One region of the Paenibacillus sp. FSL R7-0204 genome, then DNA from elsewhere that is predicted to be linked to it. Evidence: riboswitches for the same ligand, from Rfam matches in the RefSeq annotation. Region 1 holds a riboswitch; each other region holds the start of a gene.
The links. Region 1 has a riboswitch for thiamine pyrophosphate ahead of MKX42_RS32205 (ABC transporter substrate-binding protein). Riboswitches for the same ligand answer to the same signal wherever they lie in the genome.
Positions count from the first base shown of each region.

Region 1 (10,522 bases):
CCGGTTGCCCTCACGGATCTCCGTAAGTATTCCTACATATAATCCGCTGCGTGCATGACGCAGAATGTTCTGGAACAGATTATCTAGCACTCTGCGGAACCAGCTGTCATCGATCTCCCAATACAGCGGCGCAGCCTCCAGATCAATATCGATCCGATACCCCTCCTTCTCCCACACCGGATACCAGGCGGCGGCGCTCTCCCGCACCAGTCTCAGCACATCCCGGCGCTCTAGATGCAGCGCAATGCGTCCGCTGTTCAGCAAATTGTAGGACAGCAGGTTCTCAATCAGGATGCTCAGGCTCTCGATCCGCTGATCCATCAGCTCAAGGGAGGACTGGCCGCGCGGTGACAACGGCTCCTTGCCCAGTACATGGAGGTGGCTGCGAATAACGGTAAGCGGAGTCCGCAAATCATGCGACAGATCAGCGACCAGCCGCTTACGCAGCGCCTCTTCTTCCGCCTCTCTGGCACGGCCTGCCTTAAGCTCCGTGACCATGGTATTGAAGGCTTCCTCCAGATGCCCGATCTCATCCGGCTTCCCCGGCGGAACAATCTGCGGCAAGCCCTCCTGCCCGGTGAAGACCATAGCGGTCTGCAGGCGCAGCAGCCTTCTGCGGATCATGATGAAGAAGAGCCAGGAGCTGGTGATGAACAGAAGGAAGAACACCAGCATGGCAATCGAATACCACTTATCCAGTCCTGCCGCATATTTACTCTCCGTAATATCCTCAGGAATCTGCATAACCATGAAGCCCTCTGCGGCCTCTGCCCGGTCTCCTATAAAAGCAACAATCGCCAGCGGCTTCAGCGCCGTACTGTCCTTCATGAAGGATACCGCTTCAGCGGCACTCCACTGGGCGGGAATAGCCGGCGTCTCTCCCGTCAAGAGCAGCGGCGGTCCTGAAGGCTCTGTCACCAGCTGTGTTAATCCCGCAGGATCGACCCAGAATATTCTCGACAGCGGATAGGCTTCGCTTAAGGCCGACAGCCGCAGGGTGATATCCGCAGGAGACTGGTCAAGGAGCTTGCGGGCTTCCTCATGCCACATCATCTCCAGCTTATCTATACTGGAATACTGCTTATACTCCTTGGGTGGACTTGTATGAGTAATCCCACCGAAGATGCTGTACACTGCAATCGTCAGCGGAATAACAACCGGCACGAACAGCAGTGCAGCTACAATAATCAGCAGATAGCGAAAAAGCAGCGAACGGTGCAGCAGCTGGAAACGCCCTGTCCCCTTCACCCTCTCACCCGGTAGCCGATCCCCCGGACCGTCTCAATAATCTCCGGCGCGGCCGGATCAAGCTCCAGCTTCTCGCGCAGATAACGGATATGTACCATCAGCGTCTTGTCGCCTTCAATATAACTCTCCCCCCAGACCGCCTCATAGATCTGCTCCTTGGTCAGAATCTGGCCCAGATGCCGCAGCAGATAAGAGAAGATCTGAAACTGCTTGCCGGTAAGCATAATCTCCCGTCCGGTCGCAGCTTCCGTGACCACACTGCTTCCCGGTCTGACAACCAGATGCTTAAGCATGAGCGGAGCAGGCGCGGCAGCGCCGCTTCTTCTCAGCAGAACCTCGATTCTCGCTGCCAGCTCATCGGGATGAAACGGCTTGGTCAGATAATCATCGGCGAAGTCCAGCCCCTGAAGCTTATCGTCAATGGAGGTGCGCGCCGAGAGCATCAGAACCGGCAGCTCCGGATACGCCCGCTTCAGCCGCTGGCCGACGGTGAAGCCATCCAGCCCCGGCAGCATCACATCCAGAATCGCAAGCTGGCAGCCCTCTGCGGCTTCAAGTGCCCCGTCTCCGCTCTCCAGCCAGCGCACCGCATATTCCCGTTCCCTTAGATCAGCCGCTACGACACTGCCGATCTCCCGGTCGTCTTCTACGTACAATAGGGTTACACTCACGTTGGTTAACCGTCCTTTCTTTCTTCGAATGGCAAAACAAATCCCCGGATACCGGCAGTCTTGAGGCCTGCCGGTATCCGGGGAGAATGATCCTTGCTGTTCAGGCCGTAATTCCAAACCGTCCCGGCGGCTTCTCCTCCGGCAGCCCGAACAGATAGCCTTGTCCCAGGTCCATACCGAGATCGCGGCAGACCAGGAATTCCTCACGGCGTTCAATGCCTTCAGCCAGCAGGCTTGCACCGAATTCGCCAGCCCTGGAGATAATCTCTCTAAGCATCCGCTGCTTCCCCTCATCCCGGTCACAGAAGCTGATCAGACTACGGTCAACCTTGACATAATCCGGCTGGAGGCTGGACATCAGCTCAACCGTAGAGTAGCCCGCGCCTACATCATCCAGTGCAACCCGCATCCCCTGCTGGCGGTATTCGGCGAAGATAGCGCGCAGATGTGCAATATCGCTGATCTGCTCCGTCTCCACTACTTCAAATACATAATCCTCCGGGTTCTGGTCCAGCCTCCGGATCGCCTCGAAGGTATGAGTAAGACAATACTTGGGATTATAAATAGAAGAGGGCAGGAAATTAATGAACCGCTTGATGCCCTTGGGCAGCAGCTTACTGCCGGTCTCTATCGCCGAGATCCGGGCGGCCCGGTCAAGGAAGGAATGAAACCCTGTCCGCCGGGCAATCTCAAACAGCTCATAGGGCTGAAAATAACTGCCCTGGGGCAGCGGGCGCAGCAGAAATTCAAAGCCGACAATCTCCTCGCTGAAATTCACAATCGGCTGCATGTGGCTGCAAAAGTCATGGCTCATAATGATGGACACCAGATTCTCGTTAGCGAAGCGGACCTTCAGCTGATCGAAGGTTAGCCACCGTTCCAGAGCCGCATGGTTACCAATGCTCTTAACGCATACGGATAAGGAGTCTGCTATGTCCTTAGCCTTCACCAGCCATTCTATAAGCTCCATCAGCTCTTCCTTACGATGATATGGAATGATACAGGTGTTGCTTGTCTCAAATACTTCATAATCGGCATTCCGGATGGCAGCAGCCAGCGGATCAGAGCAGGGGCGGAGCTTCAGCTCCCCTTGATCCTCTATCGGGTCGATGTCAGCACAATCAACACAGTTCATGGCAATTTCCTCCGCCTCATGATGTCGATAACCTGAGGTCATTATAGCATGATTCCTCCGGCACCATCAGGAAAGAAGCCGCAAAAAGAGCCCCTTATGAACCATGAAGGTCCGTAAGAGGCCCGGGTTGCCGGAGTATGCACTACTTAGGCTTAGGCGGGAGATTCACCCGTTCCCGGCCACCACAATCCTTTTACTGGAGACAGCCGATTAAGACTGCCATACCCCGTGCTCACCGTTCTTGCCCATATATTCAATCCGTGAAGGTGACAGCTCAAGAATGACATAATCAGGATCATCCGGTCCCTTGAACCATTTCTCCAAGGACTCATTCCATACCTTAGAGCGCAAGCTGTCATCCTTCGTCACAGCAACCGTTGCTTCAATCTCCAGTACATCCTTGCCGCCGCCCTGCTCATAACCGAGCAAGAGACAAGCATTCGGATTATCCTGAAGCTCTTCTACCTTATGAGTCTTGCGGTTAGTTGCCAGATAGATGGACAGCCCGTCATGAAATACTGCCATGTAACGCACCTTAGGCTTGTTACCGGCCTCAATCGTGCCGAAGGAACCGAACCTGTTGTCGTCCAGCACCTGTATGATTGTTTTCTCCAGCTCTTTGTTATCCATTGACGTCACAGCTCCCTTCAAAATTCATGTGAATATAAGTTTATATATTCACGTCCGCGGTTTGGATTTATGATTAACCTGTGCCTAATATAGTGTACCCTTCCCGTTCATTCTGAATCCCGCATTCTGTTCATAAATTGATTCATAAGGAGTCTTATCCTTGAAAAAACTAATCTGGATCGGCTGTCTCTCCTATTTCGTAATCGGCCTCGCCCATGTTGTGCTAGGCTCCATTCTGCCAGTGCTGCTCCAGCATTATGACCGCAGCTACAGTGCAGGGGGCGAGCTGATCTTCAGCCAGTTCGCGGGCTTCCTGGCCGGCGTACTGGTCTCGCCGCTGCTGAACCGGCGGTTCGGCAAACGCGGCGGCATTCTGATTGCCACCGGCCTGCTGCTCTGTGCCGAGATTGCTTACGCCTTCCTCCCGCCCTGGGGCTGGATGTACGTAATTGCCGTAGCCGCAGGGTTCGGCTTCGGGATGATCGAAGCCGTCATCGGCACGATTATTATAGCCGCAGTCACCGAAGGAACGGCGGTTGCCATGAGCCGGCTGGAGGTGCTGTTCGGTGTCGGGGCGCTGCTCATGCCGCTGGCGGCCAGTCCGCTGATTGCCGCAGGGCAGTGGAGGCTGGCCTTCCTGATCGTTGCCGCCTGCTCCCTCCTCTCGCTGCTCTTCTGGGCGAAGAGCAGATTCGGCCCGCTGGACAGCGCGCTGAATGAGCGGCCTGCCCGCCCTGACCGCGCTGCGGCAGCGGGAACCACCAGAAGATTGTCCTTGCCCTACAAGGGCAAGCAATGGGTGGTGCTTGGCTTGTTCATTCTGTTCTTCTTTCTCTATGTAGGCACTGAGATGAGCCTGGTGAATTTCATGCCGGCGATCTTCATCGCGAAGCTGGGCATGAGCGAGGCCGCGGCTGCGCTCACGGTGACCTTCTTCTGGCTTGCCATGTCGGCAGGCAGACTGTTCGCCGGTGTCATCGCAGAGAAGATCTCCTACCGCATCTATGTGCTCGTCAGCTGCTTTGCCGCTTTGCTGCTGCTTATTATTTTCCCGTTCGCCGGTCACCGGCTTGCCGCCTTTGCCATCATCCTGCTGCTTGGCCTGTTCATGTCCGGCATCTTCTCCATCGCGCTGGTCTTCTCCAGCAAGCTGCTGCCCGGCGCGGAAGAATCCACGCCCAGCATTATGATCGCCTCCGGAGGAATTGGCGGCGCAGTACTGCCGCTGCTGACCGGCTGGTCCATGGATCATCTGCAGATCGCCCAGACCTCAGGACTTTTGGCCGCTTTTGCCGCGCTGTTATTCGTGCTGAGCGTAACCGCCTGGAGAATCGGGTAATTGTAAACTACAAGGTCCATATTCTGTAAATAAGGATGGAACCCACCCATGGCTATACCGCATTCCGAGCCCACTCTGCATACCGCCTTGCTGCAATTCATTTTCCCCTTTTCGATTAAGGCGGAGGTCGATCAAGAGCTGATTGAGAGTTTACAGAAGGATGGATTTACGCGTTTTTTTCTTGAGAACAAGGAACTGGAGCATGCCTATTACGGAGAGAACCACTGTGTATCCCATGAGAAAATGGAGCGCAGCTATCTTCCGTTTGCCGCCCATGTCTTGTTTCCGCGTGAGAAGGACAAGGATTCCTTCCGCCGCTTTTCCCGGGTGAGTGATCTGCTGTGCGGGCTGCAAATGCCCTTCCAGACGGTTCCCTTCCGAGTGCTGTCGACCGATGTGTTCCTCTGCCCGTTCGAGCTGGGCTTCCTGACGGTAAGAGTGGCTATTGAGGAGGAGAATCTCCCCTTCAGCATGGTGCTGGAATTCGCCGACCGGTTCCGTAACCTGGAGGATGTGAGTGTTCAGGATGAGCATACCTTCATCCATTGTCATAAGAAGTCTTTTGCCCGGGTGGAGGACTTTGTGTTCAGGCACCTGGCAGCCGGTCTGGAGCCGTATCTCGATCCTGCGGAGACGAATGGCAATTATTTCGAGACCCTGCCCTTCTTCGTCGATGAACGGATGCTGGTGCAGGCCTTCTACGGCGTTAATCTCCCGGAGGATGAGGAAGAGATCAGTGTCGAAATGCTCTACCGTGCCTCCCAGGTGGATGGTCTGACCATCGACGGCAGCCCCTATATGAGTGCAAGTGATCCGGATTATATCAAGCAGTACACCCGGGATCATTGCTACAGCCGCTGGGGTCCGGACACCTACTATATGACCAATGAGCAGACCTTTTGCTGCGTGAGCCGGGCCAAGCCGGAGATTGCTGCAGGTCTGATCAGCCAGATGTACGGCGAATATTATTACGGAATGCTGCTGAGTATTTTTCATAAAATCGTGCTGCTGAAGCTCGCCAACCTCCACTCCCGGCTGCGCATCAACCACGATAACGACGAGATCGAGAATCTGATCTTCCTGATCAACAAATTCTCGGCCAAATTCTACTTCCTGGAGCTGATTTCGCAGTCGCAGGGGCGTGAGATTTTTTTTCAGCTGCGTAAGGTGTATGGCAATGACGCCCTGTTCGATGAGGTGAAAATGACCCTGAATGACCTGTTCCAGTATCAGGACAAATTCCAGGCCAAACGGCGGGATACGCTCCTGATGGTGCTCACCGTCTTTACGGTTATCAGCGGGATTTACGGGATGAACCAGGTGATCGAGGATCTGAAGGGCCAGATCGACTGGAGCAAAATGCTGGAGTACTCCGCGTTCGAGTATCTGGCTCTGTTCCTGACCTTCTCGGGGATCACCGTCAGTGTCGGCTTAACGCTGAGAGAGATCTGGAACGGCATCCGCAGCCGCCGCAAGAAGCGGCATTATACGAGGGATTAAGACACAGAGGGTGGACAACGGCGGGACTGCCGTCTATAATACACCGTAAGAACATAGCAATACCCGTGAACTTTATAGAACCAGGGGTGCTGGAATTGGCCGGCTGAGATTGTATCCCACAAGATACTGACCCTTATACCTGATCTGGATAATGCCAGCGTAGGAATCTTCATTCGGCACAGTGCCTTGAGCGGTACTGAAGCTGAATTCCCCTCACGCAAGTCACTGGCGTCCCGATCTTCGGGACGCTTTTTTGATTCTAAGGATATACAGGATTACGGTTTCTGTAAGCTCTGAAGACCAGGGGTTGCTGGAAGGAGAGAGAAATGGGAGTCAAAAAAACAGTCACACTACTGCTCAGCTCCATGCTGCTGCTTACCGTAGCGGGATGTGGCGGCGGGAACAACAGCGGCAATGCGGGGGCCAGCGCACCTGCTGCCGGTAACAGCACGGCTGCACCTGATGCAACCGCAGCCGCACCCACGGATGCACCTAAGGCGCTAACCCAGGTCAAGATTGCCCTGGACTGGACGCCGAACACGAATCACACCGGCCTGTATGCTGCCAAAGAGCTGGGCTATTACGCGGAGGAAGGGCTTGATGTGCAGATTGTACAGCCTGGCGCTGCCGGGTCCGATACGATGGTCACTTCCGGCGAAGCCCAGTTCGGCATCAGTGCCCAGGAGGCGCTGACCCTGGCCCGTCTGCAGGATGTGCCGCTGGTGTCGATCGCTGCAATCATTCAGCATAATACCTCCGGGTTCGCGGCTCCGAAGGACCGCAATATTAAGACGCCGAAGGACTTTGAAGGCAAAACGTACGGAGGCTGGGGCTCCCCTGCGGAGCAGGCTGCCATGAAAGCCATCATGGACCCTGAAGGCGGGGATGTCTCCAAGGTGAAGCTGGTGAATATCGGCGAAGCGGACTTTTTCACAGCCGTGAAGCGGGATATTGACTTCGCCTGGATCTTCTACGCCTGGACCGGCGTGGAAGCCGAGCTGCGCGGGGAGCCGCTGGATATGCTGTATCTGAAGGATTATGCTCCGCAGCTGGATTACTACACGCCGGTGCTGACCACTAGCGAGAAGGAGATCGCCGAGCATCCTGAAGTGGTGAAGGCCTTCCTGAAGGCTACGTCCAAGGGATATCAGTACGCTATCGATAACCCGGAAGAAGCCGCAACGGTCCTGTCGGATGCTGTACCAGACCTTGATCCCAAGCTGGTGCTGGCCAGCCAGAAATGGCTTAGCCCGAAATACAAGGACGACGCCCCGCGCTGGGGTGAGCAGAAGCTTGAGATCTGGAAGAATTACGCCGACTGGATGTACGGCCTGAAGCTGCTGGATAAGCCGCTGGATGCGGAGAGTACGTTTACGAATGAATTTTTGCCGGAATCATAATGAGCCCGCATGGCGGGAATCTTATACCTAACTTGAAAGGAATGATTGATCATGGCTAATACACTGCTCAGCATTCAGGTAATTCCGAAGACACCGAACAACGAGGATTCCATCCCTTACGTGGACAAGGCCATTGAGGTCATTCAGAAGTCAGGCGTGAAGCATCAGGTGAATCCGCTGGAGACCACGATGGAGGGCGAGCTGTCCGACCTTCTCGATATTGTGCGTGATATGCATGAGGCGCTGATCGCTTCCGGCAGTCCTAGTGTCATCTCCCAGATCAAGATCGCCCATAATCCGGGCGGCATCAGCATGGAGAAGCTGACGGAGAAATACCGGCCGTGAGAAGCACCTGGAAGCTAGTGTGGCCGCCCTTTGTGGCGGTCCTCTTTTTTGTCGGGATATGGCAGCTATCGGTCATGCTATTCGACATCCCGGCTTACCAGCTGCCCAGCCCCGCGGATATCGCGCGTGAATCGAAGAACAACGCCTCCGGGATCTGGGAGCACACCGCCGCCACGCTGCGGCTGACCCTGATCGGCTTCCCGGTCGGCACAGGCATCGGCCTGCTCACCGCCTTGCTGCTGCATCTGCTGCCCTGGGTCAAGCGGGCGATCTATCCGCTGCTGATCCTCAGCCAGAATGTGCCCTCCATTGCGCTGGCCCCGCTGCTGATTATCTGGTTCGGCTTCGGCCTGCTGCCCAAAATCATCCTGATCACCCTCGTCTGCTTCTTCCCCGTAGCTGTTGCAGCCATGGGCGGACTGGCCCAAAGCGACCGGGTGATGATGAATTATATGAAGATGGCCGGTGCGGGCAAGTGGCAGATCTTCACCCGGCTGGAGCTTCCCGGCTCCTTGCCCTCCCTGTTCTCCGGGCTCAAAATCTCCGCCACCTATGCGGTGATGGGCGCAGTGGTGGCCGAATGGATCGGCGCCGACAAAGGGATCGGCTACTATATGCTGCTGCAGAAGTCCTCTTACCGTGCGGACCGGATGTTCGTGGCTATCGCCATCATCGTGCTGCTGAGTCTCGTATTATTCGCGCTCATTGCCCTGCTGGAGAGATGGCTGGTGCGCTGGAAGCCGCGCAAGGATGCTTAACGTGTACGGAAGGATCATCCAGAACGGAAGTAACCATAATGCACTGAAGGAGGCTGGACGAAGTGTCTGAGCTTACGAGAATTGAACTGGAGAAGGCGGACGTAGATGGACGCCTGGGTACACGGAGTGTGCCGCCTGCGCTCGAAGTCAGCGGCATCAGCAAGTCGTTCCAGCACCGCCGCCGGGAGACGCAGGTGCTGGATCAGGTGTCCCTGACCGTGGAGCCGCAGGAATTCGTCTCCATTGTCGGCCCGTCCGGCTGCGGGAAAAGCACGCTGTTCCATATCATCGGCGGCCTTACGCTGCCGGATACCGGAACCGTGAGCATGAACGGCATCCCGGTGACCGGGCAGCGCGGCAAGATCAGCTATATGCCGCAGCAGCCCGCACTGTTCCCGTGGCGCAGCACACTGGATAACGTCCTGCTTGGCGCCGAGCTGCAAGGCGCCCCCAAGCGGGAGGCCCGCGAGGCTGCACGCCACTGGCTGGCGAAGATCGGCCTCGGCGGCTTCGAGCGGGCTTACCCGCACATGCTGTCCGGCGGCATGCAGCAGCGGGCCGCCTTCCTGAGGGCCATGCTCGCGCCGCAGGAGCTGATGCTGCTCGACGAGCCGTTCAGCGCGCTCGATGCGCTGACCCGCGAGCAGATGCAGCGCTGGCTGCTGGAGCTGTGGGAGGAGAACCGCCGCTCCGTGCTGTTCATCACCCACAACATCGAAGAGGCGCTGCTGCTCTCCACCCGCATCTACGTCTTCTCGGGGCGTCCCGGCTCCGTCCTCCACACCGTGGAGGTCCCGTTCCCGCGTCCGCGCCGCGAAGAGATCGCCGATTCGCCGGAGTTCCTCCGGATGCGGCGCCAGCTCTCAGAGTGGATGCGCGAGGAGCAGGCGAAGAGCCAGAGCTAAGAGGGGGTGCTGCGCTGGTGACTTAGCGGGATAAGCTTGCGCCCCTTGCTATGCGCATCTACAGCGCTCCTGATTCGGCACTGCCTTGTCTATAGCGGCACAACTCTATCTGATTGTATTTACTGCAATAGAATCTGCAATATTCCAGTCAAAATTCACTTCTGCTGTATTTCGTACAGCAGATTTTTGTTTATTTGCCGCAAAACACCACTTTCGAAGATTTCTGCTGTACAGAGTACAACAGAATAGGGTTAATCGCCGATTCAAGGGACATCTGTTGTATAAAATACAGTGGAGCTAACCATTCCACCCATAGCTGTATTACGTGCGATTAAAAGCAGCCAAAAGCATAGTTTGTCTGCTATAACTGTAATTGGTACAACTAAGTTAGCCCAAAATGAGTCAAAACCAGAATATACAGTTAGTTTAATTGCACCAAATTCAGCTATATGGAGTTTCGGCGGTACAACAGGCGATTTAGTTGTACAGAGTGCATGTAGCACATCGCATCATATAGCAAAACTGTTATGTTTCAAGGCATGGCTTCTCCAGACACATCCTGCATCTTCGTACACTCACCGCCCACCCCAG
Region 1 covers NZ_JBBOCA010000001.1:7,425,520-7,436,041, forward strand. The annotation lists gene MKX42_RS32175 (sensor histidine kinase) at 1-1,248, opposite strand, end outside; gene MKX42_RS32180 (response regulator transcription factor) at 1,245-1,919, opposite strand; gene MKX42_RS32185 (EAL domain-containing protein) at 2,020-3,054, opposite strand; gene MKX42_RS32190 (pyridoxamine 5'-phosphate oxidase family protein) at 3,265-3,684, opposite strand; gene MKX42_RS32195 (MFS transporter) at 3,845-5,023, shown strand; gene MKX42_RS32200 (hypothetical protein) at 5,072-6,523, shown strand; TPP riboswitch at 6,596-6,706, shown strand; gene MKX42_RS32205 (ABC transporter substrate-binding protein) at 6,850-7,923, shown strand; gene MKX42_RS32210 (thiamine-binding protein) at 7,975-8,268, shown strand; gene MKX42_RS32215 (ABC transporter permease) at 8,265-9,026, shown strand; gene MKX42_RS32220 (ABC transporter ATP-binding protein) at 9,107-9,931, shown strand.

Region 2 (10,522 bases), 2.0 Mb from region 1:
TTACCGTTCCGTTCACCAGCAAGATGCGCTCATTTCCCATGGTGGAAGCGTCCTCTCCGTTAAGGTAGTTGTCTTTCCTCACAAAGTATAGGGCTTTCCCCCTAGCGGATATAGATAATATTCGATTAGGAAAAGTTCCTTACATACCGTAAGATCATTTCACTATCCGGCTCTCCCCAGAGAAATCCGTGACAGCCGGGAATGAACATTGGTTGTTTGGGCGGCTGCCAAGTGTGGTAAGTAACATAACGTACAGCCAAGCAGGCACACTGCCTGATGCATAAACACCAGACCTTAAGCCATGCTAACATGATTAATCAACATTACTGTGGACAGCGAAAGGAGAATGGATTATGCCAGACACTAACAAACAACCTGTCAAAACCCTGCCCCCGCAGGTACAGGATCAACGCCCGGGAATTGAGAGTGAGATGAACCCGCTCCCGGAGTTTGAGACACCGGCGTACAAGGCAGCAGGCAAGCTGCTGGGCAAGGCTGCGCTCATTACCGGAGGCGACAGCGGGATCGGGCGTGCGGTTGCCGTTCATTTTGCCAAGGAGGGCGCGGATGTGGTGATCTCCTACTTGAACGAGCATGAGGATGCGGAGGAGACCAAGCGCCAGGTGGAGCAGGAGGGCAGAACCTGTATTCTGATCGCCGGCGACATCGGGGACGAATGCTTCTGTCAGAGCCTGATTCGTCAAACCGTTGAAGGACTCGGCAAGCTCGACATCCTGATCAACAACGCAGCGGAGCAGCATCCGCAGGACCATATTGAGGACATCACAGCGGAGCAGCTGGAGCGTACGTTCCGGACGAATATTTTCTCCATGTTCTATCTGACTAAGGCAGCGATGCCTCATCTTAAAAAAGGCGCTACGATCATTAACACCACCTCCATCACGGCGTATCGCGGCAGCCCGCAGCTGCTGGACTATTCGTCCACCAAGGGAGCGATTCTCAGCTTCACCCGTTCGCTGTCGATGAATCTGGCCGATAAGGGCATCCGCGTGAATGCGGTAGCGCCCGGACCCATCTGGACCCCGCTGATTCCTTCAACCTTTGACGCGAAGAAGGTCAGTGAGTTCGGCGGCACCCAGCCGATGAAGCGCCCGGGACAGCCTGAAGAGCTGGCACCGGCTTATGTATACCTGGCCTCGGACGATTCCTCCTATGTGAGCGGACAGGTGATGCATGTGAACGGCGGCGAGGTTGTGAACGGCTGATGGGTGCTGGATGCAGATTCGTGTGCAACATATAAATTCTATTTTAAAAAAGCCTAACCGCTTGCCGGCAGGCTTTTTTTCAGCGCTTGTAACTATTACAATATAATTCCGTCTATTTAGATAATTGGATATGAAAGGGGATTGGGATGCTTAGAAAAAAAGGAATCATTCTATCTGCAGCGGGGATTTTAGTTTTTCTGGTAGTGTTCATTTACTTGACTCCTTTTGCAGGGAGACTTGTGGCAAATACAAGATTGGAAGGAAAGGCAAAAAGCATTGGGGTTAGAATTAAGCAGGAATCACCGCCGCTACCCCTTGTTACTTCCGGGAAAACCCAAATTCCGGTTACCCAAGGCAGCTATTGCTGGGGGAAATTAGGATGTGCGGATTATATAGGAGGACAATCCATGGTACAGGGGGTTACTCCCACTGTTATAGCCCCTGAGGGGGGGATCCATGTTGCTTTTGCTTATAAACCGGCACCCGGCGGGTTAACCGTTCAGCAATTTGTCGATGATAAAGAAGTGCAAATTCCATTGCAGAACGGCTCTTTTAATGCTCCAAAAGAACAAGGCGTTTATTACTATGGCATATCAGCATTCTGGACAACCGAGGATGGTAAATTTTCAGAAGGGAGTTCATCTGTGGTTTTTGTAATTGAAGTAAAATCTACGAAAGAATAGCCCTGACAGGAATAATATGCTAATATACAACAAGCAAGACAAAACAACCGCATAGAACGATCACTAGGGGTGCCGCAAGGCTGAGACGGACGTAGTGTCCGGACCCTTTGAACCTGATCTGGTTTATACCAGCGTAGGGAAGTGGAGAACGAATATTGCAGCGGGGGTATACGGCAAGTGCCGGTATTCCTGTTTCTATTCCAGACTGCTTCCTTTACGGGGGGCGGTCTTTTTTGTGTTGTGGAGTGGTGCAGAGTGAGCTGGAACAGACGGGAGGGGAAGGGCGTTGTACGAAATTCATGCGGTCTCGGATGGGCGGCTGCCGCCTGAAGCGCTGGCTGAATGGGCCGCGGCGGTGCATTCTATGGTGGATTATATCCAGCTCCGCGAAAAATCCATGCCTGCCCGCGAACTTCTGGCGGCGGCGCAGCAGATGCTTCAGGCCGGAGTACCGCCATCGAAGCTGGTCATTAATGATAGGATCGATGTTGCCCTGGCCGCCGGGGCAGGCGGTGTACAGTTAGCCTGGCATAGCCTCCCGCCAGCCGCAGTGCGCGGCCTTGCACCGGGTCTGCGGATCGGCAGATCGGTCCACTCGCAGGAAGAGGCGGCTCAGGCTGGAAGGCAGGGAACAGACTACTGCCTCTACGGGCATGTATTCCCGACGGCTTGCAAGCCCGGACAGCAGGCACGGGGACTTGCGCAGCTGGCAGAGGCCGTCCGCTGGAGCTGCATCCCGCTGATTGCGCTTGGAGGGATTACCCCGGGGAATGCCGAGGCGGTGTTAGCCCAAGGGGCAGCAGGCATTGCCGTCATGTCGGGGATCTGCGGAGCCCCGGACCCGGTGGCAGCGGCCCGGGCGTACAGGGCAGCGGTTCACAGGGCAGCAGAGCTGGCTGAAGCGCTGGATATGGCTCAAGCACAGGGCACAGCAGGAGGTGAACAGGCATGAATGTGACCGTTAACGGTACCCGCCAGAGGGTGGAAGAGAGCTGCCGGACGCTGGCGGATCTGCTGGCCCGGCCCGAGTGGGCCGGGAAGCTGGTGATTGTCGAGCTGAACGGCGAGCTTGCCGGAAGAGAGGTTTATGGCGATGCGTTACTAAATGAAGGGGACCGGATTGAGCTGGTTCATTTTGTAGGCGGAGGCTGAACACGAAAACTTATCCCAGGAGGCGTTAACATGCAAGACCCATTGATGATTGGCGGAGTGACTCTAACCAGCAGACTGTTCATTGGCACCGGAAAATACAGCCGCAACACCCTCATACCCGAGGTGATTACGCGATCAGGCTCACAGGTCATTACCGTTGCCCTGCGCCGGGTGGACCCGGAGAGCAGTGACAATATTGTCAGCCACATTCCTTCCCACATGACTTTACTGCCCAATACCTCCGGTGCGCGCACCGCAGAAGAGGCGGTACGGATTGCCCGGCTGGCGAGATCGGCGGGGCTGGGGAATTGGGTGAAGATTGAGGTCATCAACGACCAGAAATATCTGCTGCCGGATAATACCGAGACCATCCGGGCGACCGAGATTCTGGCAGCAGAGGGCTTCGTGGTGCTTCCTTACATGAGTCCTGACCTGTCCGCAGCCCTGCGGCTGAAGGCAGCGGGGGCCGCAGCCGTAATGCCGCTTGGAGCGCCGATTGGCTCCAACCGCGGGCTGCAGACCAAGGAGCTGATCCGGATTCTGATCTCTGAGACGGATCTGCCGGTGATCGTGGATGCCGGAATCGGCAGACCGTCCGAGGCGGCCGAGGCGATGGAGATGGGAGCCGCAGCGGTCCTGCTTAATACAGCGATTGCTACCGCCTCAGATCCGCTGCTGATGGCAGAAGCCTTCCGTGAAGCGGTATCCGCCGGGCGCAAAGCTTATCTCGCCGGACTGGGCCCTGTGGAGGAGACGGCGGCAGCCTCTTCACCGTTGACCGGATTCTTGGCCTGACAGATGGAATAGGGAGGAGAGGAACGGTTATGAGCTATTATGAGACGATGGCCCGGCTGGAGCAGCTTCCTTACGGGACGCTATGGAGCCGTTATACGGCAGAGGATGTGAAGCGCGCGCTTCGTGCAGAGCAGGTGGATGAAGAAGGGCTGATGGCCCTGCTGTCACCGGCAGCGGAGCCTTATCTGGAGGAGATGGCACAGAAGGCGCACCGGTTGACGCGTACGCATTTCGGCCATGTGATGCAGCTGTTTACCCCGATGTATCTTGCAGATTTCTGCGTGAATCACTGCACGTATTGCAGCTTCAGTTCTATCTATGATTTTCCACGCAAAAAACTGACGCTGGAGGAGGTCGCCCGGGAAGCAGAGACCATCGCAGCCACGGGCCTGCGCCATATTCTGATCCTGACCGGGGAATCCCGGAGAGACAGCCCGGCCGGTTATGTGAGGGATTGCGTGAATGTGCTGCGCCGCTATTTTTCCTCTGTCAGCATTGAAGTGAATCCGCTCTCGACAGCCGAATATGCTGAACTCCGGGAAGCCGGCGTGGACGGTCTGACGCTCTACCAGGAGGTCTACCACCAGGAGACTTATCGAGCGCTGCATGTAAAAGGACCCAAACGCGTCTACCGCAACCGGCTGGACGCTCCCGAGCGGGGCTGCCAAGCGGGCTTTCGTTCAGTGAATATCGGGGCCCTGCTCGGCATGTACGAATGGCGGCAGGAGGCGCTGGCGACTGCGCTGCATGCGAGGTATCTGCAGGACAAGTACCCGGAATGCGAAATCGGGCTGTCGATTCCCAGATTCCGGCCTTACTTAGGCGAATTCAATCCGGCAAGCAACGTAACCGACCGGGCGCTGGTGCAGATCATCCTGGCCTACCGCCTGTTCCTGCCGCGCTCCGGCATCTCACTGTCCACACGCGAGCCTGCCGCTCTGCGCGATCATCTGGTCCAGCTCGGCATCACGAAGATGTCCGCAGGGGTATCCACCGAAGTGGGCGGACATTCCCTCGAAGGGGGCACCCCGCAGTTTGAAATCTCGGACAACCGCAGCGTGGCCGAGATGGCCGAGATGCTGCGGTCGCAAGGACTCCAGCCGGTATTCAAGGACTGGGATATCCTGTCCGAGCCGCTTGGGATGAGGTAGGCAAGCTGATGTGACTTAGTTTGATTTGACTAAACTGGATGTAAGTTAAACGGAACAGGCTATATAAATTGAACTAATGTTTTTATGTTTCGGAATTAGCCGTGACTCCAGAGAAGTTTTGGACTTCCGGCCGCTGTTGTCTACAGATTTCTTGATTTTATGCCGTTTTTAACGGTTGAAATCCGTAGACAAAGGCGGTCGCTACCGCTCCTCCAGTTCCAAAATTCCCCTCCGCCCTTTTTCCTTTAACTTAAATTAAATAGACCGGAGCTAACCTGGCCAAACGTAAGCCGACATATGCAAATAACCCGCCATGAGGCGGGTTATTTGCATTGTATAAGCGTTCTAGGCTGCAACGTGCTGACTTCTCTTGTATCACAAGGGCGCGTGGGCCGGATGTATGCGGAAAACGGAATACAATGTGCCAGCGCGAGGTACGCGGGTCAAACCGTTAGTGTCCCAGCCAAAGCTGGGGACCTACGTTATGCGAATGCCATACTCTACTTACTCTATAGATTCAGGCTCTCTTGCGGATTGTCCCTGGCTCGCGCTTGAAGACAGCTCGTCCAGTGACATCTCAAAGCCCGGAGCCATGTGTTCAAGGAAATACTCCATCTCCGGCATCTCCAGCACATGCAGCTTCGCGGCGGTCTGCTCCCGGGCGGCGGCGAATTCGCGGTTGCCTGCGGCGACCTCCCAGACGCATTTCAGGTAAGCGTCCAGCACATCCGCTGCCTTGACGTAGCGGAGCAGTCCGGCATCCTCGGAGCCGGGCGGGCTGGTGTGCGGCTGCAGGAGCGGCGCGTAGACTGCGCTCAGCTCCGGCGGGATCATGGCCGCCAGCCGGTCGGCGGCCACCTGCTCCATCTCGCGGAAGCTGGACAGCAGACGCGAGTTGTTATGCTTCACCGGCGTGGCGATGTCGCCGGTGAAGACCTCGCAGGCTTATCTGGATAAAAATGATTGCACATAAATACGAAAAGTCGGGGTTTTGTTGATTTCAAGCGGAGAAACAGACTAAATAATGTTGCACCTAAATAAATTAATGTACATACAATGCAGTCAATTTCATTAATCTGAATTTTTCATATACATCAAGTGCCTCATATACAATATATAAACAGCTTACGGAACCCAACTTCTAGCTATTATAAAAACTGATTTCTTATCCGCTTTTTTTTATCGACTAATTAATTCTAACATAACCGTCTATAAATTCATCGATTCTGTGTTTCGATTTAGGAGGCAGTTTACATAGCTCATTAAATAAATATATAGGTAAGCTATACAACCTGACATTACCTGGGCCTGTACGTTCTTCTTCTAAAATGTTTCGAGCAGCGAGATTTTTGATAACGGTTTCATACTCCGTTGATAAAGACCTTATTAAATTTAGATCGATTTCCCATTTCTGAATTTTCTCAATGGTATTTTTAGCCATCCCGCGATATCCGAAATTTCTATCACCAGTATCAAGTATATACCCAAGTAAAAGGATTTCGGCAGGCTTTAATCCGCCGTCCTTGAGTAAACTAGAAAAATTAATGGAAGATTCTTTTGGGGCAGTTCCTCTGATAATTGGTACTTTTACGAGTTCTTCTGGTTTTTCGTCAATGACTACCGATTGTTGTGGTCCGTATCCACTGTTACTTGCTCCGCTTTTCTTTTTAAAATCGTTAACCTTTTCATACAAGTGTTCTTTAATCCTTGCAGTTTCGTATGAATAAAGGCCTTTATGTCCATATTCTCTTTTATAAGCCTGAACTTTATTGAATTCCTTTTGTTTCTCTTCAGAAGCAATAACATCCATTGGTATATCGTCAATCAAAAAATAAAGCATGATTTCTTTCCCTTTTTCAATGCAAACACTGATTTCCTCAAGTGTGCCAGATCCATATCTTGCAGTTGGTGTACCTAACTTTGTCCAAAAAACTCCAATAAGAATATCACATTTTCCAACTAGCTTTTCATTTAAGAGTTGTTGTGGGTCATCAGTGGAATACGCTGGGGCTACATCTTCCCAACGTTTTGGAAGTAAAACAATATTCAATTCCTCAGCATACTGTTTATTCCACTCAAAAATTTGTTTTTCAATTTCATCTCGCTGATCCCTTACATCTGATGGAGAAGCAATCAAAACTTGTAGCACAGTCGCTTCAAAACTCATAAAATATACCCTCTTTAGTAGTGATTTATACTACGACTTTATGTTATTGATATACAATTGTCAAAATAAAACAATTGATTACACTAAGAGTATTTGGCGCTTAGCTAGACTGTGTGGTTAAAGGTAAAATCCGAGGTGTAATTCCTCCTATTTTACACTTTTAAACTATAGGAAATTATTTCTATATTGCAGGGGGTGTTTTTGCTATTATGGAATTGTACGAAAATGATTTATAGGGAGGGGCTTTGTTGTACATCGGACATAAATTCGAATCTTTGGTAGGCAATTTACGTACCACCAACCACCTTACTGTGTCAGATCGTTATCACAAAATTACACGCCGCTTAAACTTAGCTTTCTGGGGTTTGGATTCCACCACAAGAAATTCACGGTATGTTGGATCGTATGGACGAGGTACGGCTATTAAAGGATTTAGCGATGTAGACATGTTAATGGTACTCCCTTATGATACTTATGCAAAATTTAATGCTTACCGTAGCAATGGACAATCCGCATTACTACAACAAGTAAAATTAGCGGTTAAAAATACGTATCCATTAACAGATGTCGGCGGAGATGGACAAGTTGTTGTCGTTAACTTTAGCGATGGTACTCGATTTGAAATTGTTCCTGCATTTTTAAACAAAAATGAAACCTATACATATCCAGATTCCAATGACGGTGGGCAATGGAGAATATGCAACCCTGTTGCCGAGATATTTGCGATTAATGAATACAACAAGAAATACAATAAGAAGGTTGAGCATTTGGTCCGTATGATGAAGGCGTGGAAAGTCCGTTATGATGTACCTATTACAGGTATGCTTCTCGAAACCCTTGCCATGCAGTTTATGGATAATTGGGAATATAACGATAAATCCTATAACTGGTATGATTGGATGGCGAGGGATTTTTTCAAATATCTGTCGATACAGGACAGGGAACAGGTTTACTGGAAAGCTAAAGGAAGTGGGCAGTATGTTTGGCGGACAGGAGCGTTTGAGTTTAAGGCTCAATCTGCATTCAATTTAGCTGAAAAGGCAGCTCAAGATGAGGACGATAGCCTGTGGAAGCAAATATTTGGAGCTTATTATACGGGGTGATATTGATTGAACAAAAATAACGTACTGCATTATATTGCTCTAACTGCCTATAATGTCGGATTTGGTGGAAAGAAACATTTTGTGACTTATGATGTTCTACGTATTGTTCCAAAAGCAGTGAGTCTGCTTACCATGATCATAGGTGTATTTCAGCTTCTGGAACAGTACAAGACCGTCTCTACAGACAATCAACAGCTCATCTCAGTCGTACTGTTAAGCATAGGTCTAATTGCTTTTGTAGTTGATCTATCAAGTGATCCGAAAGAGGAATATAATATTGTTGGAAAAAAATTATTGGTTTTGTTTAATGAACTACGTCGAATTTATCTGGAAGTAGACTCCCTTAGCGATTCTAGCGATTTTTCCACATACATCGCCCGAATTGATGCAATTACCCAAGAAGTTAGTCATATCTCTATATCCAAACAAGTTGTTATGGGGAATTGGCTGACTCATATTGGATTCTTTTATGTTATGCAATCGAAATGGGTATCCAAAGAACTTGGGCATACGTGGCGTGATAAACTTCCAATTCTTCATTTTGAAACCCTTATTTATGTTAGCGTAGCTTTCGCTATTGTATATTCTATTCTTTATCTATAATTCGCTCAGTCAAAATCGACTTGTTCAGGAACCCACGAAGGCTTGTCTATTTTCGAATTGCCAACAACAAAATTACGAGCATAGGCCCAATTCCGTTGGTTTAATAACTCAACCTTTTTTCTCGTGATTTCGATGTACTGAGGGAGCTCCTTCCAGGTTAACAATAACGTATGCTTAGGGGTGAGTGGTAGGGTGATTTCAACAGTTTCAAACTGTATTCCCCCTTCGTACATCCAATGCCGTTTGTTTGATTCAGGATCAAAGATAACAGCTGGATTGTCAGACGTTAAAAATCTTGCTTTGCTTATCGAGTATAAAATGGATAAGTTCATCCTCGTGAGTATGGACGCCCGCGATGAAACCCTCGGCACCATCATTTCTTGAAGAGGTTTTTCAGCACGGCGCCTAACATCCTCCATCGACAATGTCGGCCCGTGTGATAAACGGCCTAGACTGGTCATTTTTGCTCTACGCTTTGGGGAAGCTTCCTCAATCTCCTTTTTCATTCTGTTCATGTTTGAGTACATACCACTCCATTGTTTTTTCCAGTGATCTCTTTGGAATGGCGTTCGTTCGTGCATCGCTGATAAAAACAGACAGAGATCGGCTTGTTCATCAGGAGTAATGGATTGATTTTTTACGATTTTTGAAACGACCTGTCCGTATGTGGTTTCGAGTTTGGAAAGTTTGTGTTCAATGGATAAATCACGTTCTCCATTCGGCATATCGATGGTATATAATTCACTTTCCGCGAAAATATTCTCGGGTGCTTTGGGTTTTTGTATACTCCAGTCCTTTGAGTACAGCCATACGTATGGTGTGTAATTTTCAGGAATATCCGTATCACACCAGTAGCGAAGGTAGCACTGTGGTACCCAATGCTGAATTTTATTCTGAGATTTATTAGCAGCCATACTAATCCTCCTAGCCACAATGACTGTTTTTATTATCGTATCACTTGCAAGCTACTTCGCCCACCCCGAAAAAGCGGCTGCACAGGCAGTCGCTTTGTTCTTCCGAAATTAATCCGCTGCTCTATTTCATAGGTTATCAAGTCTAGTGCCTGCCTTTTCTTTTTTCATCGACGGACTGTTCCTATTCTATTACGGTGGTGAAATAATTAAGTTTGTGAAAACATGTATCATTTAAATTCTCCTTTTCAACAAAGTAGCATCTGGTTCAACGAACCAAAAAACTGGTAATGATGCTTTGAATTTTAAATTTTGAGTTAGAATCCGCGAGTCAGCAAAGCATGTATATTAATATTACGAGACATCGCCAGTGAAACAGCCAACTGATGATCAAGTGAGTTTCCATTAATGAGAAAAAACTTAATAATGCCTTCTAACTTTTGATCATGCCCTGCAAGATAATATTTACCTTGATTCGTTTTCGCCCCGCATCCACATAAACATTGCTCACTATCATCAGTTAGTGAAAGTGCGTTCCCGAATAAACGATGGCGTTCGGCAAGCTCTGTGTATAAAGATTTCTCGGTAACCTTATCTTTAACAGTATGGCTTGTAGTAACACTAACGACATCTAAACGTCCTTGTTTAATTAAATGATCGATAGATGGTTGTTTAACCCCTAAGCGAGCTCCAGCCTCGGATTTTGATATAGGCACTTTTTTCACCTCGTA
Region 2 covers NZ_JBBOCA010000001.1:5,417,586-5,428,107, reverse strand. The annotation lists gene MKX42_RS23895 (amidohydrolase family protein) at 1-40, opposite strand, end outside; gene MKX42_RS23890 (SDR family oxidoreductase) at 354-1,226, shown strand; gene MKX42_RS23885 (hypothetical protein) at 1,373-1,909, shown strand; TPP riboswitch at 1,965-2,066, shown strand; gene MKX42_RS23880 (thiamine phosphate synthase) at 2,196-2,861, shown strand; gene thiS (sulfur carrier protein ThiS) at 2,858-3,061, shown strand; gene MKX42_RS23870 (thiazole synthase) at 3,092-3,856, shown strand; gene thiH (2-iminoacetate synthase ThiH) at 3,886-5,007, shown strand; partial or broken gene MKX42_RS23860 (YfbR-like 5'-deoxynucleotidase) at 5,512-5,937, opposite strand; gene MKX42_RS23855 (hypothetical protein) at 6,194-7,174, opposite strand; gene MKX42_RS23850 (SMODS domain-containing nucleotidyltransferase) at 7,423-8,277, shown strand; gene MKX42_RS23845 (SLATT domain-containing protein) at 8,284-8,880, shown strand; gene MKX42_RS23840 (DUF4238 domain-containing protein) at 8,886-9,794, opposite strand; gene MKX42_RS23835 (hypothetical protein) at 10,109-10,507, opposite strand.
Region 2: another riboswitch for thiamine pyrophosphate. It lies ahead of MKX42_RS23880 (thiamine phosphate synthase); the one in region 1 lies ahead of MKX42_RS32205 (ABC transporter substrate-binding protein).

Region 3 (10,522 bases), 7.4 Mb from region 1:
GGTTTCCAAACAGCCCATGTTCCCGCAGCCGCACTGGATCGCTTCCAGATCGGGCACCACGGAGATATGTCCCAGCTCACCGGCCAGGCCGGCAAAGCCCTGATACACCTTACCATTAATAATAATACCGCCGCCGACACCCGTACCGAGCGTGTAACAGACACAATTCTCTATGCCGCGCCCTGCACCGCTCCAGGCTTCGCCCAGTGCTGCCACGTTGGCATCATTGTCTATTTTGACTGGCTTGTTCAGACGACCCTCCAGAATGGAGCGGATCGGCACATCTCTAAATCCTATGTTGGGCGCAAGGATGATGATTCCTTCACGAATATTTGTAAATCCGGCCAGTCCCGCACCCACGCCAGCCAGCTGGTCCCAGGAGTACGGAGAGTCCTCCACAATCTGGCGTACATACTTCTCGATATTATCGATGACAGCATCGACGCCATCCGCAGTCCCTGTCGGACCTTCGTAAGTGTGCAGCAGGCTTCCCTCGGCATTACAGATTCCAACCTTAATCGTGGTACCACCTAAATCCACGCCAACGTAGATATGTTCAGACATGTTACAAGCCACCTTTTTCTATGCTAAAATAGTTAATCCTACGTACCCACTATAATAGAAGCCTCCCCTGCGGTCAAGGAAAGGCGATACACCCGGGGCAATGGACTAAGTGAAGCTGCACGGGGCGGTCAGTGGTAACTTCGGTGCAGGCGCAACCCGCATAGCAAAAAGACTTTCTCACCATTCAGGCAAGAAAGTCGGTTAAGGAGCTTCTAATGTACAGCACCGGATATAATACTGTTATTCCGACAAAATTCGCTTCTGGCCCTCAAGGGCACGGATCGGTGCGATATTCTGGGTGAATTCCAGCGTCCCCATATAACGGCCGTCTGCATCCCGCACGGCGAAGTAACGGATATAGATGAATTTATCTTTGATGTTAATCCAGAAATCCTCGGCATCCTTCACTCCGGCTTTGAAATCAGCCAGCAGCTTCTCAACAACATGCACGCTCTGCGGCGGATGGCAGTTCTGCACAGTGCGGCCGATGACAGCTTTCGTCCGGGCGAAGATCCGTTCCTTGCCATGCGAGAAGTAGCGGACGACATCGTTCTCATCAATAAAGGTGAGATCCACCGGCAGATGATTCATCAGCGTCTCGAGCTGGTGGAGCGACAGCAACCCGGTCTCGAACCGGATGAAGCCCTGCGGGGACAGGCCTTCCCCTTCTTCCGCCGGAACATCAGCGCCCTCAGGCTCCGCCGCACGTTCCGGTATCCATTCCTGGTCCGGCGCAGTCAGGCAGAAGCCGATTTCATCGCTTTCGCGGGCAATTTTGACCCACTCATCCTCAGTCAGCTTATCCAGCGCCATCGGGAGCAGAATATTCTCTTCCTTGAAGATCATCTCATTGACTTCCTTAATGATCTCCTCCAGTGCGGCTGTAATCTGCCCCCTGTCCCCCTTATAGGCACTAAGCGCCTTCTTGGCTTCCTTGATCATATTGCGGATTCCGTCATCGACTCCCCACATTACCTTCGTAGGACCGTAAATGCCGTACTTCTCGAGGTATGGGAACAGGAGATTCTCCTTGCGGCTGTAGTGCTTGTCGAGATCAAGCAGCAGACTCAGGTCCTCCAGCAGCTTGAAAATAATCTCATCACTGTCGTTCTTCTTGAACTTATCCGCATGCAGCTCCAGCCGGAAGTTGACCAGACGCTCGATCTCGCGGTTCTCCAGCTTGAATGTATGCACGGGATGACCGGGCTGCTCCTCAGGCTTAGAAGAACGGTGAATCTGTTCAATCGAGCCTTTGAAAATCGCCGTATGCACAGAGCAGAGGCGCTGTACTTCCTCTACCGGAATACCTTCCTCGGTCATCAGGGAGTGCTCCATGGCGGAGATTTCCTCCACCGTAACATCGCCTACCGCCTCTTCAAAACGCGCCTTAACCTCCTCCACGCTTTTGCCTGCATGCAGCTCCTTGATGATCTCTCTCAGCATAGCCTGACGGCGTGTCTGTTCCGGAATATCGACCTCGCGGTTATTAATCAGTTCGCTCATCGTAATCTCTCCTTCTATTCTATAATCTCGAAACCATGCTGCCAAAAGGCCAGCCGAACGGTTTCCAGCTCTATTTTTTTTAATTTCATTCCTTTGGACAGGGTCATGAATCTTCCTGCAGTCTGCAGCATTCCAGGCTTCGCAATATCACGGAATCCCAGCTCCACCATGATCTCCACCACTTCCGGGTGCCTGGTTACCAGCTCAAAGACCGGTTCATCCAGCTTCAACGCTTTGCTCATCCTTTTACACACCTCACTAATGAGAATTCTTCTCAACAACAGCTTAGCATAGGGTACAGGGGTGGATTGTGATTGTAATCACTAACTACAAAAAGACTATCCCTGCAAGCCATTCAGCTTGGGGGATAGCCTAAGAATGTTATGATTCCGCTGTATTAGCAGCTAAATTACAGTGATTAACTCCATCTATGGGAATTACGGATATCATGCGAAATCCGCATGCTGCAGAACTTAGGTCCGCACATCGAACAGAAATGCGCCTGCTTCGCCCCCTCCGCCGGAAGGGTCTCGTCATGATACGCGAGCGCCCTTTCAGGGTCGAGGGAGAGATGGAACTGGTCGCGCCAGCGGAACTCGAACCGCGCCTTGGACAGCGCATCGTCACGGTCCTGCGCTCCCGGATGCCCCTTCGCGAGGTCTGCGGCATGTGCAGCAATTTTGTAGGTAATAACGCCTTCGCGCACATCATTCTTGTCAGGCAGGCCTAAATGCTCCTTAGGGGTAACGTAACACAGCATCGCCGTTCCGAGCCCCCCGATCATCGCTGCTCCGATGGCCGAAGTGATGTGATCATAGCCGGGTGCAATATCCGTAGTCAGCGGCCCAAGCGTATAGAAAGGAGCTTCCCGGCAAATCTCAAGCTGCTTATCCATATTCTCCTTAATCTTGTGCAGCGGCACATGTCCCGGACCTTCGACCATGACCTGAACATCGTGCTTCCAGGCTAGTAGCGTCAGTTCTCCCAGCGTCTCCAGCTCGGCGAACTGAGCTTCGTCATTGGCATCGGCGATAGAGCCGGGACGCAGGCCATCCCCAAGTGAGAAGGCCACATCATACGTCTTCATGATCTCACATATATCTTCAAAGTGTGTGTACAGGAAGTTCTCCTGCTGATGGGCCAGGCACCAGGCGGCCATAATCGAACCGCCCCGGGATACGATGCCGGTCATTCTCCGGGCAGTGAGCGGAATATAGCGCCGCAGCACCCCTGCATGAATAGTAAAGTAATCCACCCCCTGCTCCGCCTGTTCAATCAGCGTGTCACGGTAGAGCTCCCAGGTTAAGTTCTCGGCTATGCCGTTCACCTTCTCCAGCGCCTGGTATAAGGGCACTGTACCAACCGGCACAGGAGAATTGCGGATAATCCACTCCCGGGTGGTATGGATCTTGGAGCCGGTGGATAGATCCATAATGGTGTCAGCCCCCCAGCGTGTCGCCCAGCGCATCTTCTCCACTTCATCTTCTATAGAAGAAGTGACCGCAGAATTTCCGATATTCGCATTGATCTTCACCAGGAAGTTACGGCCGATAATCATCGGCTCACTCTCCGGGTGATTGATATTGGCCGGAATAATGGCACGGCCCGCTGCCACTTCATCCCTTACGAACTCCGGCCGGATATTCTCCCGGATCGCAATATACTCCATTTCCGGTGTGATGATCCCTTGCCTTGCATAATGCAGCTGGGTCACATTACCGCCTGCATAGGCCCGCCGGGGATTCCTGCGCAGTCCTGGACAAGCTTCGGCGGAAGCCCCTTCTCTGCGGATTCCGTTATCCTCCGGCCGCACCGCCCTTCCGGTGTATTCCTCCGAATCACCACGCTCCGCGATCCAGCTTGAACGATGCGGCGGCAACCCCCTCCGAATATCCGTCGCCTCCGCAGCATCCGTATAAATACCGCTTGTGTCATAGACACGCAGCGGAGCATTCTCCTCTTCCCCGGCAACGCCTTCGGTTCTGCTGAGGCTGATCTCCCGCATCGGAACCCGGATATCCGGGCGTGTGCCCTCCACATACACTTTACGGCTTGCGGGGAATCCGGAAAGATCCACCTCTTCGTTTTTTACCATTCCTGTCATTTCAATCTCCTCCTCTTCGTTCTGTACATTCATCAGATAAGAGGTCACGCAGCAGATTGAGCTGAAGAATCTATAGATTCCTGCAAGTCAAAAAGCCGCTCCACCTGGAGCGGCTTTATTAAAGAAACAGCCAAATAAGACTGTATTCAAAAAAGGTCCGACTCCACTTTCCTACGCTGGTATGATCCAGATCAGGTTCAAGGGTCCGGAAATTCAATTTTCCCGTCTCAGCCTATTCAGGCTCCCCTAGTGGGTATCTTATCTAATTAAATACATTTTACCTGTGCGGGTAATTCTTGTAAACCCGTTATTTGTCCAGTGATTCGCTCCAGTCGTGCACCATGGTGCCTTCCAGGAACTTCTCGGCATCCATAGCGGCCATACAGCCGGTTCCCGCTGCCGATATCGCTTGACGGTAACGGGTATCCTGCACATCGCCGCAGGCGAATACACCCGGAATGTTGGTCTCGGTAGTACCCGGGTTCACCACGATATAGCCATTAGCATCCGTGTTGATCTGACCGCCCAAGAAGGCTGTGTTCGGCGTGTGTCCAATTGCTACGAACACACCGTCTGCCTCTACCAGCTCTGTCTGACCTGTCTCATTATTAAGCACCGTAAGGCCCTTCACACCGGTCTCTCCTACCGTTACTTCCACCGGTGTGCGGTTCAAGGCCCAGGTTACCTTGCTGTTATCACGCGCCCGGTCCTGCATGATCTTCGAGGCACGCAGCTCGGGACGGCGGTGAACCAGCGTTACGCTGGACGCAAAGCGGGTCAGGAAGCTGGCTTCCTCCATGGCAGAGTCTCCGCCGCCGACGACGACAATTTTTTTATTGCGGAAAAAGAAGCCGTCACAGGTCGCACAGGTGCTGACCCCGCGTCCCACATTCTCCTGCTCGCCCGGGATGCCCAGATATCTTGCAGAAGCCCCGGTTGAAATAATAACCGACTCTGCTTCCAGTACACCCATCCCGTCCACGGTTACCTTGAACGGGCGCTGTGAGAAGTCCACCGACTCCACCCAGCCGTTCTTGAATTCAGCGCCGAAGCGTTCCGCCTGCTTGCGCATATTGTCCATCAGGTCAGGACCCAGAATCCCTTCAGGGAAGCCTGGAAAGTTCTCCACTTCTGTCGTCGTTGTCAGCTGCCCCCCCGGCTGCAAGCCTTCAATTACCAGCGGGCTCAGGTTCGCACGCGCCAGATAAATCGCGGCAGTCAGCCCGGCCGGGCCTGTTCCGATTACAATCGTTTTGTACATTACATTGGCCTCCTTACAAGTAGGTGTGTGTCTTAGAACAACTATGGCTTCAAATACGGGTAGTGGACGGCGATAAGCCGCCGGTTCCGGGCAGTATCCCCTTCGGTCCGGGAGCAGCCGCAGGCTCCTGCTCTTCGCCCGGCAAACCGCCGGCTTCATTCAGGTTCTCCCCGATCAGCCGCTGAAGGCTGAACAATGCTGCCTCCTGCAGGCGGTCCTCCTGCAGGGGCTCCTGCTCCAGAACTCCGCGCAGCACCTCGGACATCTCCTCGTCCTCAATCCAGCGGAGCGCCTCGGTCACCTGAAGCTTCGTAGCGGAATCGCCGTAGCGCAGCGCCCAGAAGAACGAGGCGCGCAGCAGCGGATTATTCCGCACTTCTTCAGTGAACCTGCCCGTATTCCCCTTCCACTGCTTCAACTGCTCCTGGAAGGGCAGCTGATAATTATAGCTGACAGCAGGCATAGGGTGTCCTTCTGCCCGGGCCTGCTGGAGCTGGGACAGGAAGAACGCCGGGACAGCGGAAGCAGGGTCCAGCTTGGCTGCCTGTCTCCAGCAGCGCAGCGCCTCATCATGTCTTCCGCTATTGCTTGCCGCTGCCGCACAGTAATGATACAGGCCGGCGTCTGCGGCGACCTCCTCGTCCTTCAGCAGACGGCGGAAATGGCTGTAAGCAGCGGTATGCCGGCCCAGGATACCCATAGTTGTAGCCATTTTGAATACATGCTCCTGATGGAAGGGCACCGTTGCTTCAAGCATCCCCAGCAGCGTCTCAAGCTGCTCCTTGTCCCCTGCATACTGCAGGAAGATGGCCATATTGCACAGAGCGTGCAGATTGCCGGGGTCCTGCTTCAGCACCTCATTCAGACATTCCTTGGCCTTGGCGAACCGGCCCATATAGAAATGGGCGAGTGCCAGATTATTATGCGCAGCCAAAAAATCCGGGGTGCCCGCAGTGATCTCCTCCAACAGCTCTACAGCCTGAGGAAACTTGCCCTCCTCCAGCAGACTGCGCGCCCGGTCATGCTCTACGACTCCCTCACGGCTGCGGATACGCACCAGCGGAGCGGGCCGGTTCAGCTCATATTGCAGCAGCTCCATCAGTTCTTCGGATTCGGTCATGAACTCGCCGTTAGCATCCTCTTCCAAGTAAATGACCAGCGAACGCTCCGCCTCTTCAAAGCTTTCCATATTAGCGAAGTTATTAGCCATATAGAAATGGCATTCCGTCATAGCGGGGTCGATCTTCTCCAGAACATGGATAAGAATCTCGTTAGATGCGGTATAATTGCCCATCTCAGATAATATACCCGCCATATTGCAATGATTCACCGGATTATCCGGCTCATATTCGACAGCTTTGCGAAAATTTCTTAATGCCTTATCATATTGAAAGCGGTCCAGCGACCGAACGGCTCTTTCAAAGAAAAAATTGGCATCCAGAGTGACCGGAATGACATTACTGTTCTCCGCGACATTCTCTGAAGTTCTCTCAATCATGGAAGCAAGGCACCTCCCTTTTGTCAGCTTTCCTAGCCTTACACCTTACCTGATCGTTTCCATTTATGGTCTCGGCTGTCTTCTCCACACAGTATACCACATGTGGCAACGAGATTCTCAATCTCAAGAGAGTGCTGACGGGAGGGAAAAGCTCAAGTGGAAACGGCTTTGCTGTCCTTTCAGGGACGGCACCCGTTTAAGCGAAAAATAGAAGGATAGGTTATCATGTGCCTCATTCACAAAAAAAAGACGCGGGAGCTAAATCCCTGCGTCTCTAAACAGCTTATCTATGGAACCGCCCTCGATGATAATACGCGTGGCCTCAGCCAGCATGGGAGCTACCGAGAGCACCGCGAATCTGCTGGAATGCTCGTCCGGCAGGGCAATGGAATCGGTAATGACAATCTCGTCGATATTGGGATGATCCATCCGCTCAAGCGCATCCCCGGAGAACAGTCCGTGCGTAGCACAGACGATACTGTTCCGGGCGCCCCGCTCCTTCAGGCCCTCCACCACATTGACGATCGTGGTTCCGGTATCTATAAGATCCTCTATAATGATTGGCGTCCTGCCTTCCACATCACCAATGACATGCGTAATCACCGATTCATTATGCGCCGGACGCTTCTTAATCATGATGGCGAACGGCGAATCCAGCCGGCTGGCCAGCTTCTCCGCCATGGACGCTCGTCCCGCATCCGGGGAGACCACGACCAGATCGGTAAGCCCCTTCACCTTCAGATAACCGCTAATCAGATCAAGCGCGGTCAGATGATCGACCGGAATATTGAAGAATCCCTGTATGGCTGCGGCATGCAGATCAATGGTAATTACCCGCGTTGCACCGGCGGTGGTCAGCACATCGGCGACCATTTTGGCCGAGATCGGTTCACGCGGTGCAGATTTGCGCTCCTGCCGGGCGTACCCGTAATAAGGAACGATAATGTTCACCGTTCTGGCCGATGCGCGCTTGGCGGCATCAATCATGACCAGCAGCTCTACAAACAGCTCGTTAATCGGATGAGCCAGGGATTGCACCAAAAATACGTCGCAGTTCCGGATGCTCTCTTCATAATGCACATAAATCTCGCCGCTTTTGAAACGGGTCAGCTTAATCTGGCCAAGCGGCGCACCAAGGCGCTCCGCAATATCAGCGGCAAGCTTCGGATTCGACGAACCGGAAAAAATCCGTAATTGATGATGCATAGTACCCTCCTGGGATTATAAATTTATACGTTGAACGGAACAGATGTACGGCGGCGTCCTTCAAAGACGGCCAGTTCGCGGAAGCCGGTGCGCCAGAGCATGTCCCGGGCCTCTGTTAAGCCGTCTCCCAGCTTCATGGGATCATGCGCATCAGAGCCAACCGTGAGCGGAATGCCCAGCTCAAGCGCCTGAACAAGCACATGCTCTGCCGGGAACATCTCGGCGCACGGCTTGGTCAGCCCGGAAGCGTTCAGCTCCATTGCGATGCCGCTGCGGGCAATGACCTTCAGCGTATCCAGCTCAAGCTTCTTAGCCTCCGCCAGGTCCTCCGGCGTCCGGGGTCCGTAACCGAACCTTTTGATGACGTCCATATGTCCTATAATATCATATAATCCTGATAACGCCGACTTCTGTACAGCATCATAATAGCGGCGGTATACCGCCATTACATCCTGGCCTTCCCAGCCATGGGTCTGCCGGTGGTCGGTAATGTCCCATTCTCCCAGGAAATGCACCGAGCCAATCAGATAATCCCACGGATAGGGTGCCAAAAGCTCGCGGATCTGTTCCTCATATCCCTGAATATAATCCGCCTCCAGCCCCACCCGCAGCTCAATCTTGCCCCGGTAGCGCTCCTTCAGCGTCAGGCATTCCTCCACATATCGCGGAAGCTCCGCAAGAGGCATAGCCATCTCAGGGTAGTAGTGGTCCGGATCGACATGGATAAGCGGCAGATGATCCGACAGCCCGAGCTGCTCAAGCCCCAGAGCGATGCCCCGCTGCACATACTCCTCCAGCTTCCCGACCGCATGGCCGCAGCGTTCATGATGGGTATGATAATCGATGTGCATGCTGAAGTACCCTCCTAGTCCCGCCGCGGCCGTTCATGGCGGGCGCTCAGCTCTTCCAGAATCTCATCCAGCGGAAGCTTGCGCTCCTGCAGCAGCACCAGCAGGTGATAGATCAGATCGCTGACCTCCAGGCGCAGCTCGGCATTATCTTTGTTTTTGGCGGCAATGATCGTCTCGGAGGCTTCCTCACCGACCTTCTTCAGGATCTTGTCCACACCCTTGTCGAACAGATAGGTCGTATACGCCCCCTCAGGACGGTTCACCTCACGCTCGGCAATCACACGCTCCAGCTCCCCGAGTACCGCAAACCGGCCGCTCTCTGCTTCAGCGGCGTTCACGGCAGCCCCGGCAGTGTCAGTTACGGTTGCCGGTATATCGAGCGGAATGTCGCGGAAGAAGCAGCTGTTCTCCCCGGTATGGCAGGCCGGACCCTCCGGCACTACCTTCACCAGCAGCGTATCGCTGTCACAATCGTAATGGATCGAGGTGATCGCCTGCGTATTGCCGGACGTTCCCCCCTTATGCCACAGCTCGCTGCGTGAACGGCTCCAGAACCAGGTCTGGCCGCTCGTAAGTGAGCGCTGCAGTGACTCAGGATTCATATAGGCGAACATTAATACCTCCAGGGTGCGCGCATCCTGAATGACTGCAGGCAGCAGGCCTGCTTCATTCCAGCGGATGCCGGACACTGCCTCCTGCTGGCTTAGTGCGATATCCTTCTTGTCCTCGCTCATCGGATCTCTACTCCTCTTTGCTTCAGATCAGCCTTCAGATCATGAATAGCAATCTCTTTATAGTGAAAAATGGTTGCCGCAAGTCCGGCATCTGCCCGGCCTTCCGTAAATACATCATAGAAATGCTCAATTCTCCCGGCTCCGCCAGAAGCAATGACAGGAATACTCAGCAGGTCGCTGACCGCCGCCGTCAGCTTCAGGTCGAAGCCGTCCTTGGTCCCGTCCGCGTCCATACTTGTAAGCAGAATCTCGCCGGCCCCCAGCCGTTCAGCTTCCTTAGCCCAATTCAAGGCCCGGATACCCGTGGGCGTACGTCCGCCGTGCGTATACACTTCCCATTCGCCCCAAGCCTCATTATATTTGGCATCCATCGCCACTACAATGCACTGGGAGCCGAAGTGACGGGCCCCTTCCAGAATCAGCTGAGGGTTATTTACAGCAGCTGTGTTAATGCCGATCTTGTCCGCTCCGGCACGCAGAATCCGCTTCATATCATCAGGGGTTGAGATGCCCCCGCCCACCGTGAAGGGAATGGCAATCTCACCCGCCGTCTGCCGCACCACTTCAATCATGGTCGCCCTGCCTTCCACAGAAGCGGAAATATCGAGGAATACCAGCTCATCCGCTCCCTCGCGGTCGTATAGCGCCGCAAGCTCCACCGGATCTCCGGCATCGCGCAGATTCACAAAATTCACACCTTTTACCACACGCCCGTCCTTCACATCCAGACAGGGAATAATCCGTTTCGCCAACATGCCAAGACCCCTCCTTAGTGTAGACTTACCGCAATCCGGAGGATTG
Region 3 covers NZ_JBBOCA010000001.1:40,169-50,690, forward strand. The annotation lists gene MKX42_RS00180 (ROK family glucokinase) at 1-564, opposite strand, end outside; gene MKX42_RS00185 (DUF438 domain-containing protein) at 805-2,067, opposite strand; gene MKX42_RS00190 (DUF1858 domain-containing protein) at 2,082-2,309, opposite strand; gene thiC (phosphomethylpyrimidine synthase ThiC) at 2,486-4,171, opposite strand; TPP riboswitch at 4,323-4,429, opposite strand; gene trxB (thioredoxin-disulfide reductase) at 4,479-5,432, opposite strand; gene MKX42_RS00205 (tetratricopeptide repeat protein) at 5,482-6,930, opposite strand; gene MKX42_RS00210 (ribose-phosphate diphosphokinase) at 7,189-8,136, opposite strand; gene hisJ (histidinol-phosphatase HisJ) at 8,160-8,987, opposite strand; gene hisIE (bifunctional phosphoribosyl-AMP cyclohydrolase/phosphoribosyl-ATP diphosphatase HisIE) at 9,002-9,721, opposite strand; gene hisF (imidazole glycerol phosphate synthase subunit HisF) at 9,718-10,476, opposite strand; gene hisA (1-(5-phosphoribosyl)-5-[(5-phosphoribosylamino)methylideneamino]imidazole-4-carboxamide isomerase) at 10,502-10,522, opposite strand, start outside.
Region 3: another riboswitch for thiamine pyrophosphate. It lies ahead of thiC (phosphomethylpyrimidine synthase ThiC); the one in region 1 lies ahead of MKX42_RS32205 (ABC transporter substrate-binding protein).